Regions from separate parts of the Streptomyces sp. NPDC058758 genome, predicted to be linked through region 1. Evidence: riboswitches for the same ligand, from Rfam matches in the RefSeq annotation. Region 1 holds a riboswitch; each other region holds the start of a gene.

The links. A riboswitch is a leader RNA that binds a small molecule or an ion and turns the genes downstream of it on or off. The one in region 1 is predicted to bind thiamine pyrophosphate.
Region 2: another riboswitch for thiamine pyrophosphate. It lies ahead of ACFW6A_RS16280 (thiamine ABC transporter substrate-binding protein); the one in region 1 lies ahead of thiC (phosphomethylpyrimidine synthase ThiC).
Region 3: another riboswitch for thiamine pyrophosphate. It lies ahead of thiO (glycine oxidase ThiO); the one in region 1 lies ahead of thiC (phosphomethylpyrimidine synthase ThiC).

Annotation. Positions count from the first base shown of each region.
Region 1 is NZ_JBHYPS010000002.1:198,842-202,257, forward strand. Features, by position in the region: gene thiC (phosphomethylpyrimidine synthase ThiC) at 1-1,609, opposite strand, end outside; TPP riboswitch at 1,604-1,754, opposite strand; gene ACFW6A_RS03760 (YibE/F family protein) at 1,826-3,238, shown strand.
Region 2 is NZ_JBHYPS010000011.1:102,556-105,971, forward strand. Features, by position in the region: gene ACFW6A_RS16275 (iron ABC transporter permease) at 1-313, opposite strand, end outside; gene ACFW6A_RS16280 (thiamine ABC transporter substrate-binding protein) at 352-1,437, opposite strand; TPP riboswitch at 1,509-1,618, opposite strand; gene rlmN (23S rRNA (adenine(2503)-C(2))-methyltransferase RlmN) at 1,648-2,760, opposite strand; gene ACFW6A_RS16290 (phosphatidate cytidylyltransferase) at 3,128-3,416, opposite strand, start outside.
Region 3 is NZ_JBHYPS010000001.1:320,388-323,803, forward strand. Features, by position in the region: gene ACFW6A_RS01465 (Rv2175c family DNA-binding protein) at 1-127, opposite strand, end outside; gene ACFW6A_RS01470 (FAD-dependent oxidoreductase) at 226-1,449, opposite strand; TPP riboswitch at 1,533-1,646, shown strand; gene thiO (glycine oxidase ThiO) at 1,644-2,828, shown strand; gene thiS (sulfur carrier protein ThiS) at 2,825-3,025, shown strand; gene ACFW6A_RS01485 (thiazole synthase) at 3,031-3,416, shown strand, end outside.

The DNA.
Region 1 (3,416 bases):
TCGCGGGCTCCGCCGGCAGCGTCTCGTCGTGGAACTCGCGGGCGGTGTCCGGGTCGAGGGCCAGGTTGAACTGGTCCTCCCAGCGGAACTCGAAGCGCGCGTCGGAGAGCGCGTCGTCCCACTCCTGGGCGCCCGGGTGGCCCTTGGCGAGGTCCGCCGCGTGCGCCGCGATCTTGTACGTGATGACGCCGGTCTTCACGTCGTCGCGGTTCGGCAGACCCAGGTGCTCCTTGGGCGTGACGTAGCAGAGCATCGCCGTGCCCCACCAGGCGATCATCGCCGCGCCGATGCCGGAGGTGATGTGGTCGTACGCGGGCGCGACGTCCGTGGTCAACGGGCCGAGGGTGTAGAACGGCGCCTCCTCGCAGATCTCCTGCTGGAGGTCGATGTTCTCCTTGATCTTGTGCATCGGGACGTGGCCCGGGCCCTCGATCATCGTCTGCACGTTGTGCCGCTTGGCGATCGTGTTCAGCTCGCCGAGCGTGCGCAGCTCCGCGAACTGGGCGTCGTCGTTGGCGTCGGCGATCGAGCCGGGCCGCAGTCCGTCGCCGAGCGAGTAGGTGACGTCGTACGCGGCGAGGATCTCGCAGAGCTCCTCGAAGTGCGTGTAGAGGAAGTTCTCCTTGTGGTGCGCGAGGCACCAGGCCGCCATGATCGAGCCGCCGCGCGAGACGATGCCGGTCTTGCGGCGCGCGGTGAGCGGCACGTACGGCAGGAGCACGCCGGCGTGCACGGTCATGTAGTCCACGCCCTGCTCGGCCTGCTCGATGACCGTGTCCTTGTAGATCTCCCAGGTCAGCTCCTCGGCCTTGCCGTCGACCTTCTCCAGGGCCTGGTAGAGCGGCACGGTGCCGATCGGCACCGGGGAGTTGCGCAGCACCCACTCGCGGGTGGTGTGGATGTTGCGGCCGGTGGACAGGTCCATGACCGTGTCGGCGCCCCAGCGGGTCGCCCAGGTCATCTTCTCCACCTCCTCCTCGATGGAGGAGGTGACGGCGGAGTTGCCGATGTTGGCGTTGACCTTCACCAGGAACCGCTTGCCGATGATCATCGGCTCGATCTCGGGGTGGTTGACGTTGGCGGGCAGCACCGCGCGACCCGCCGCGATCTCCTCGCGGACGACCTCGGGGGAGACGTTCTCCCGGATCGCCACGTACTCCATCTCCGGGGTGACCTCCCCGCGGCGGGCGTACGCGAGCTGGGTCACGGCCTGCCCGGCGCGGCCGCGACGGGGCAGCCGCGGGCGGCCGGGGAAGACCGCGTCGAGGTTCTTCAGCCCGCCGCCGCGCGGCGAGGTGTGCTTGATGCCGTCGTCCTCGGGGCGGACCGGCCGGCCCGCGTACTCCTCGGTGTCGCCGCGCGCGATGATCCAGTTCTCGCGGAGCGGGAGCAGGCCCCGGCGGACGTCGGTGTCGACCGCGGGGTCGGTGTACGGACCGGACGTGTCGTACAGCGTCACGTCCTTGCCGTTGGTGAGGTGCACCTGGCGGACCGGCACCCGGAGGTCGGGGCGGGAGCCCTCGACGTACCCCTTGTGCCAGCCCGGCGTGCGCGCGCCGTTCGGGTCCTTCTGGTCGGAGGCAGGCGTGCGTGCGTCCTGAATGGTCATGAGACCGAATCTCCCTACGCCGGCATTACCCGGTAACAGGTTCGGCGGTCGGCGCAGCCTCCTCCCGTACGTACGTCAGTCAGTACGCGCGTACGGTGATCAGCGCCCTCTCAGCCCGGTGCTCCGAGCTCCCGCGTGTGCAAAGGTGTCACGAGGCTAGCGCCCTCCCTGGCGTGCTGAACAGTGGGCCCCCGCCGTTCTTGCGATGATCGGGCGGTGACTTCCTCGCAGCAGACCCCCGATCCGCACGGCCACGAGCACGGGCACGGGCACGGGCACGGCTCCGGCAACGGCGCTGCTCACGGCGCTGGTCACGGCCACGACCCGGGGCACGGTTCCAGGCACGGGCACAGCCACAGCCACAGCCACGGGCCCGCCGCACCCGTCTCCCGCCATCTGCGAAGAGTCATCGCGGCCGTCCTCATCCCCTTCGCCACCGCCGTGGTCGTCGGCCTCGTGGTGCTCTGGCCCGGCGGCACGCCGGCGCACGAGCGGACCGGCGTCGGCTTCGACCGGCAGACCGAGCAGGGCAAGGTCGTGGCGGTCGAGCAGGTGGACTGCAAGGACGTGAACGCCGCGCAGGTGCCGCCCACCGGCGACACCTCGACCCCGCAGGGCCGCGAGGCGGTCAACGGCCAGCAGGGGCAGTGCGAGAAGGCGACGATCGAGGTCACCAGCGGCCCGGACCAGGGGCGGCGGTTCACCGAGATCGTCCAGCCGGACGCGCCTCGCCAACTGGACGAGGGCCAGGGCGTGGTGGTCGCCTACGCCCCCGACGCACCGAAGGACCTGCAGTACTCGGTGACGGACGTGAACCGCAAGGTGCCGATGGCGGTCCTCGCCGGCATCTTCGCGCTCGCGGTCGTGCTCGTCGGACGGCTGCGGGGCGTGATGGCGCTGATCGCGCTCGCGGCGAGCTTCCTGGTGCTCACGCTCTTCATCCTGCCCGCGATCCTGGAGGGTTCGAACCCGCTGGTCGTGGCCGTGGTCGGGTCGAGCGCGATCATGCTGCTCGCGCTCTACATGTGTCACGGCCTCTCCGCGCGCACCTCGGTCGCCGTCCTCGGCACGCTGATCTCGCTGCTGCTGATCGGCCTGCTCGGTTCCTTCTTCATCGGCTGGGCCTCGCTCAGCGGCAACACCGACGACTACACCGGGCTGATCCACGGCCTCTACCCGGAGATCGACATGTCCGGCCTGCTGCTGGCCGGTGTGATCATCGGTTCGCTCGGTGTCCTCGACGACGTCACCGTGACCCAGACCTCGGCGGTCTGGGAACTCCACCAGGCCGACCCGGGCATGGGGCCGCGCGCGCTCTACCGGGCCGGCATCCGGATCGGCCGCGACCACATCGCCTCGGTGGTCAACACGCTGGTCCTGGCCTACGCCGGTGCCGCGCTTCCGCTGCTCCTGCTCTTCACCATCGCGCAGAGCAGCATGGGGACGGTGGCCAACAGCGAGCTGGTGGCGGAGGAGATCGTCCGGACCCTGGTCGGCTCGATCGGCCTGGTGGCCTCGGTGCCGGTCACGACGGCGCTCGCGGCACTGGTGGTGTCCGCCGACCGCCCGTCCGAGGAGACCGGCGTCCGGACGGCGGGCCGCGGCGGGCGGCGGCGCCGCGCGAAGTGACGGGCGCGCGGCGGCCGTACGGGACGCGGTCCCTGTCGGCGGCGACACCCGGGCGGGCCGTTCCGCGGCCGTACGCGGGCGGGGCGGTTCGGCGGCCGTGCGCGAGCGGGGCCTGACGGCAGCCGTACGCGGGCGGGGCCGGACGACGGCCGTGCGCGAGCGGGGCGGTTCGGGTCGG
Region 2 (3,416 bases), on a different contig from region 1:
CCAGGAAGGCGGTGCCGACCAGCACCGTGGGCAGCACGAACGGCACGGTCACGACCGCCCGCAGCGCCCCCTTGCCGGGGAAGTCGAAGCGGGCGAAGACGTACGCCCCCGGCAGCGCCACCAGCAGCGTGAGCCCGGTGGAGGCGGCCGCCTGCCAGACGGTGAAGCCGAGCACGTCGAGGATGTCGGAGCGGCCCAGCATCCTCCCGATCGCGCCGGGGTCCCAGGCGCCGTCGGGCCGCAGCCCGCGCTCGACGATCGACACGACGGGCCAGGCGAAGAAGAACGCGAAGAACGCGACGGGCAGGGCCATCAGGCCCAGCCGCGCCGCGCTCCCCTTCACGTCGCGCCTCACTTGAGGAGCGACGACCACTGCTGGATCCACGCCTCGCGCTTCTCGGCGATCCTCTCCGGCTCCATCGTCTCCGGCTTCCCGACGACCACGCCGTGCTTCGTGAACAGCTCCGGCAGGGTCGCGTCCTTCGCCACCGGGTTCACGAACATCTGGAGCGGCATGTCGTCCTGGAACGTCTTCGAGAGCAGGAAGTCGATCAGCGCCCTGCCGCCCTCGGGGTTCTTCGCCCCGTCCAGCAGGCCCGCGAACTCGATCTGCCGGAAGCAGGTGCCGGTGGACACCCCGGTGGGGGCCTCCTTCGGCTGCGGCTCGGCGTACAGCACCTCGACCGGCGGGCTGGAGGCGTAGGAGACGACCAGCGGGCGGTCGCCCTTGGCCTCCTTGCCGCCGGCCGAGCCGGAGAACTCCTGGTTGTAGGCGAGCTCCCAGCTGTCGACGGTCTTCACGCCGTTCGCCTTCAGCTTCGACCAGTACTCCTGCCAGCCCGCGTCGCCGTACTTCGCGACGGTGCCGAGGAGGAAGCCGAGGCCCGGGGAGGACCGCTCGGGGTTCTCCACCACGAGGAGGTCCTTGTACTCGGGCTTCGCCAGGTCGTCGAAGGTCTGCGGCGGCGCCAGCTTCCTGTCCGCGAAGTACTTCTTGTCGTAGTTGACGCAGATGTCGCCGGTGTCGATCGGGGTGACCCGCTTGTCGAGCTTGAGGGCGTCCGGGACCCGGTCCAGGCCCTTCGCCTCGTACGTCACGAAGATGCCGTTGTCGACGGCGCGGGAGAGCAGGGTGTTGTCGACGCCGAAGAAGACGTCGCCCTGCGGGGAGCCCTTGGTCAGGATCTCCTTGTTGACGGCCTCGCCCGCGTCGCCGGCCTTCAGCACCTTCACGGTGAAGCCGGTCTGCTTCGTGAACTCCGCCAGCACCTCCTTCGAGGCGTTGAAGGAGTCGTGGCTCACGAGGGTCACGGTCTTCGGCGCGGGCTCGCCGGACTTGCCCGCGGCCTCGCGGGCGTCCTCCGTGGAGCAGGCGGCGAGGCCGGTGACGCCGAGCGCCGCGGCCAGCGCGACGGCGGCGGCCTTCCTGGTGTTCATGTGTTGTCCTCCTGGGTGGGACCAGAAGGAGACGCGGCCCCGCCCACCCGGAGGTGGGCAGGGCGCAACAGCTCGAGTTACGACCGAACTTCCTACCCAGAATGACCTGGGCGAGGTTCAGAGGGTCTGCGGTCTACGGTTACCGCACTCTCAGCGCTGTGGCGCTCCCCTGTCGGAATATGCAGGTGTGTTCGAGCACAGGGTACAAGGTCAGCGTTCGGAGGCCGCCAGCTGTCCACAGGCGCCGTCGATCTCCTGGCCGCGGGTGTCGCGGACGGTCACCGGCACGCCGTGCCGGGCGATCGCGTCGACGAACGCCTTCTCGTCCTCCGGGCGGGAGGCGGTCCACTTCGAGCCCGGCGTCGGGTTCAGCGGGATCAGGTTGACGTGCACGCGCTTGCCCTTGAGCAGCTTGCCGAGCAGGTCGCCGCGCCACGCCTGGTCGTTGATGTCCCGGATGAGGGCGTACTCGATGGAGATCCGGCGACCGGACTTCTCCGCGTACTCCCAGGCGGCGTCCAGCACCTCCCGCACCTTCCAGCGGGTGTTCACCGGCACCAGGGTGTCGCGCAGCTCGTCGTCGGGGGCGTGCAGGGAGACGGCGAGGCGGCACTTGAAGCCCTCGTCGGCGAAGCGCAGCATCGCCGGGACGAGCCCGACGGTGGAGACGGTGATCCCGCGCTGCGACAGGCCGAGGCCGTCGGGCTCGGGGTCGGTGAGCCGGCGGATGGCGCCGACGACCCGCTTGTAGTTGGCGAGCGGCTCGCCCATGCCCATGAAGACGATGTTCGACAGCCGCGCGGGCCCGCCGGGGACCTCGCCGTCGCGGAGCGCGCGCATGCCGTCGACGATCTGGTGCACGATCTCGGCGGTCGACAGGTTCCGGTCGAGTCCGGCCTGGCCGGTCGCGCAGAACGGGCAGTTCATGCCGCAGCCGGCCTGCGAGGAGATGCACATCGTCACCCGGTCCGGGTAGCGCATCAGGACGGACTCGACGAGCGTGCCGTCGTGCAGCCGCCACAGGGTCTTGCGGGTGGTGTCGTCGTCGCAGGAGATGTGCCGCACCACCGACATCAGGTCGGGCAGCAGTTCCCCGGCCAGCTTCTCCCGCGAGGCGGCCGGGATGTCCGTCCACTCGGCGGGGTCGTGCGCGTAGCGCGCGAAGTAGTGCGTCGACAGCTGCTTGGCGCGGAAGGGCTTCTCGCCGATCGCGGCGACGGCCTCCTTCCGCTCGGCGGGCGAGAGGTCGGCAAGGTGCCGCGGCGGCTTCTTGGCTCCGCGCGGGGCGACGAAAGTGAGTTCTCCGGGGGCCGGACGAGCCACGGCGGCGTCTCTCCTCAAACAGGCACGAGGTCGGAACGTCCCGCGACGGCGGGGGCACGGCACTGCGGTGCCGGAGCGACCTCACTGGACCCGTCCCCGCGGTGGCGAGGACGACGAAAGGGCCCGGGACACACGCCCCGAGCCCTTCCAGAGTACCCGCTGCCCGTCAACCCGCTCCGCCGAAGAGCGCGAGCGGCAGCCCCCGCCCGGTCAGCCCGTGCCGACGAACAGCGCCAGCAGCAGCCACACCACCGGCGCGGTCGGCAGGAGCGAGTCGAGCCGGTCCATGCTGTGTCGATGTGCGGCTCCGCCGCGTGGCGCCGTGGCCGGGCAGCCGACCCCGACGAACAGGCCCCGCCCGGCCCGGTCAGCCCGTGCCGACGAACAGCGCCAGCAGCAGCCACACCACCGGCGCGGTCGGCAGGAGCGAGTCGAGCCGGTCCATGATGCCGCCGTGACCGGGGAGGAGCGTGCCCATGTCCTTGATGCCGAGGTCCCGCTTGATCATCGACTCGCCGAGGTCGCCGAGCGTCGCGCTCGCCGCCACCGCCAGGCCGAGGAGCAGGCCCTGCCACCAGGTGCCGTCGTCGATCAGGAACTGCATGCACAGCGCGCCGGCCGCCATCGCGAAGGCCACCGCGCCGAGCAGGCCCTCG
Region 3 (3,416 bases), on a different contig from region 1:
CGATCAGCTGGCCCTCCTTCACCAGCTGCCGCACCCGCGTCACCTCGACGCCGAGCATCTCCGCGATGTCGGGGAGGTAGAGCCAGGCGGGGACGAGAGCATCGATGTTTGCGTCAATCTCGGTCACGGGACAAGCCTGCCATCCGGGACCGGCGGCCGGTAGTCGGGCCCGCCCCGCCCGCCTCCGTACGGGGCGCCGCCGGCCCCCGGACGGGCGGAGCGGCGCTACAGGGCCGCCGACTTCAGCGGGACGGACGGGTCGGCGGCGCGCTCGGGGTCGAGGGGGGTGCCGGCCTCGATGAGCCTGCGCCCCTGGGCGAGGTCGCGGGGGCGGCCGACGGCGAGCAGCGCGACCGGCACCCCGCCGCGCAGCCAGAGCACCGACCAGGAGGCGCCGGACGCGTCGCCGCGCCGCACCAGCGCGTCGGCGCCCGCGTGGTGGCCGGCGTACTGGACGAAGCGGCCGAACTGCTCGGACCAGAAGTACGGGACGGGGTCGTACGGCTCCGGGGCGGTGCCGTCGGCGCCGGTGATGTCGGCGGCGACCGTGCGGGGGCCCTGGAGGGCGTTGTCCCAGTGGTGGACGAGGAGCCGCTCGCCGTAGCGGGCCGAGGGGAAGGAGGCGCAGTCGCCGACCGCGTACACGTCGGGCAGGGAGGTGCGCAGCCGGTCGTCGGCGGTGACGGCGCCGCTCGGGTCGAGGGCGATGCCGGAGCCGGCGAGCCAGTCGGTGGCGGGGCGGGCGCCGATGCCGACGACGACGGCGCCGGCGGGCAGTTCGCGGCCGTCGGCGAGGACGACGGTGCCGGGCCGGACGGTCTCCACGCGCGCGTGGGTGAGGAGTTCGGCGCCGCTCTCGGCGTACCAGCCGGCCATGGCGGTGGTGACCTCGTCGGGCAGGGCGCCGGCCAGCGGGAGGGCGGCGGCCTCGACGACGGTGACGGCGCAGCCGGCCTCGCGGGCGGCGGTGGCGAACTCGGCGCCGATCCAGCCGGCGCCGACCACGACGACGGGGCCGCCGCCGGCCAGGACGGGGCCGAGGCGGACGGCGTCGTCGAGGGTGCGCAGCAGGTGGACGCCGGGGACGCCCTCGGTGCCGGGGAGGGTGAGCGGGTGGGCGCCGGTGGCGAGGACGAGGACGTCGTACGGGAAGCGCCCCTCCTCGGTGACGAGCTCGCGTGCGGCGGGGCGCAGGCCCGTGACGTCGAGGCCGAGGCGGAGGTCGACGCCGAGGGACTCGAAGTCGACGTCGAAGGCGGAGTGCTCGGCCTTGCCGAGGAGGACGGCCTTGGAGAGCGGGGGACGGTCGTAGGGCTGGTGGGGTTCGGCGCCGATGAGGGTGACGGGGCCCTCGAAGCCCTGCTCGCGCAGGGCGACGGCGGTCTGGACGCCCGCCATGCCCGCGCCGACGATCACGACGTGCCGCTGGGTCTGCTTCTGCTCGCTCACCCGTCCACCTTACGCATCTGACGAATCGTCAGGAAGGGAGGTCCCCTGCGGCGCTCCGCCGGCGGGGGCTAGGGTGGCGGGCACACACCACTCGCGGGAGCCCGGACGCACCGGGCTGAGAGGGAGGCTGGCCGGCCTCCGACCGTACGAACCTGATCCGGGTCATGCCGGCGAAGGGAGGGGCGGGAACGCCCATGCGTTCTTCCGAAAGCACCGACACCAGCTCCGACGTCCTCGTGGTCGGCGGCGGCGTCATCGGCCTGGTCACGGCCTGGCGGGCGGCCCTGCGCGGGCTGACCGTCGCGGTCGTCGACCCCGGGCCGGGGGGCGGCGCCGCGCGCGCCGCGGCCGGCATGCTCGCCGCGGTCACCGAACTGCACTACGGCGAGGAGACCCTGCTCGGGCTCAACCTCGCCTCCGCCGCGCGCTACCCGGCCTTCGTCGCCGAGCTGGAGGAGGCCGCCGGCCTCGATGTCGGCTACCGCGACTGCGGCACCCTCGCGGTGGCGCTCGACGCCGACGACCGCGCCCACCTGCGCGAACTGCACGCCCTCCAGGCCCGCTGCGGGCTCGCCTCCACCTGGCTGTCCGGCCGCGAGTGCCGCCGCCTGGAGCCCATGCTGGCGCCCGGGGTGCGCGGCGGGCTCCGGGTGGACGGCGACCACCAGGTCGACCCGCGCCGGCTGGCCGCCGCGCTGCTCACCGCCTGCGAGCGGGCCGGGGTGGTCTTCCACCGGGCCCTCGCGGAGCGGCTCGTGGTGACCGGCGACCGGGCGCGCGGCGTCGTCCTCGGCGACGGCACCGAGCTGTCCGCCGGGCAGACCGTCCTCGCCGCCGGCAGTCTCAGCGGCCGGCTGGCGGGCGTGCCCCCGGCGGTCCTGCCGCCGGTCCGCCCGGTGAAGGGCCAGGTCCTGCGGCTGCGGATCCCCGCCCCGTACGCCCCCTTCCTCTCCCGCACCGTCCGGGCCGTGGTCCGGGGCAGCCACGTCTACCTGGTGCCGCGCGAGAACGGCGAGCTGGTCGTCGGCGCCACCAGCGAGGAGCTGGGCTGGGACACCACGGTGACCGCGGGCGGGGTGTACGAGCTGCTGCGCGACGCCCACGAACTGGTACCCGGCCTCACCGAGCTGCCGCTCACCGAGACCCTGGCCGGGCTGCGCCCCGGCTCCCCCGACAACGCGCCGCTGCTCGGCCCGAGCGCCCTGCCCGGTCTCCACCTGGCCACCGGCCACTACCGCAACGGGATCCTCCTCACCCCCGTCACCGGCGACGTCATGGCGGAGGCGCTGACCACCGGCGCCCTCCCCGACGAGGCGCGCCCCTTCTCCCCCCGCCGTTTCCCCACCGCTCTGCCCGTACGTCAGGAGCAGCCCGCATGAACGTGTCCGTGAACGGCGAGCCGCGCGCGCTCGCCGCCCCCGTCTCCCTGGCCTCCCTGGTCGCCGAGCTCACCGCCGCCCCCGCCGGGGTCGCCGCCGCCGTCAACGAGACGGTGGTGCCGCGCGGCGAGTGGGCGGCGACGCTGCTCGCCGACGGCGACCGGGTCGAGGTGCTGACCGCGGTGCAGGGGGGCTGAGCGCGATGTCCGACGACGCCTTCGTCCTCGGCGGTACGGAGTTCTCCTCCCGGCTCATCATGGGCACCGGCGGCGCCCCCAGCCTGGACGTCCTGGAGCGCTCCCTGGCGGCCAGCGGCACCGAGCTGACCACCGTCGCCATGCGCCGCCTCGACCCGACCGTGCAGGGGTCGGTCCTCTCCGTCCTGGACCGGCTCGGCATCCGCGTGCTGCCGAACACGGCGGGCTGCCACACGGCGGGCGAGGCCGTCCTCACCGCCCGGCTCGCCCGGGAGGCGCTGGGCACCGACTGGGTCAAGCTGGAGGTGGTGGCGGACGAGCGGACCCTCCTCCCGGACGGGGTGGAGCTCCTCGACGCCGCCGAGACCCTGGTGGACGACGGCTTCACCGT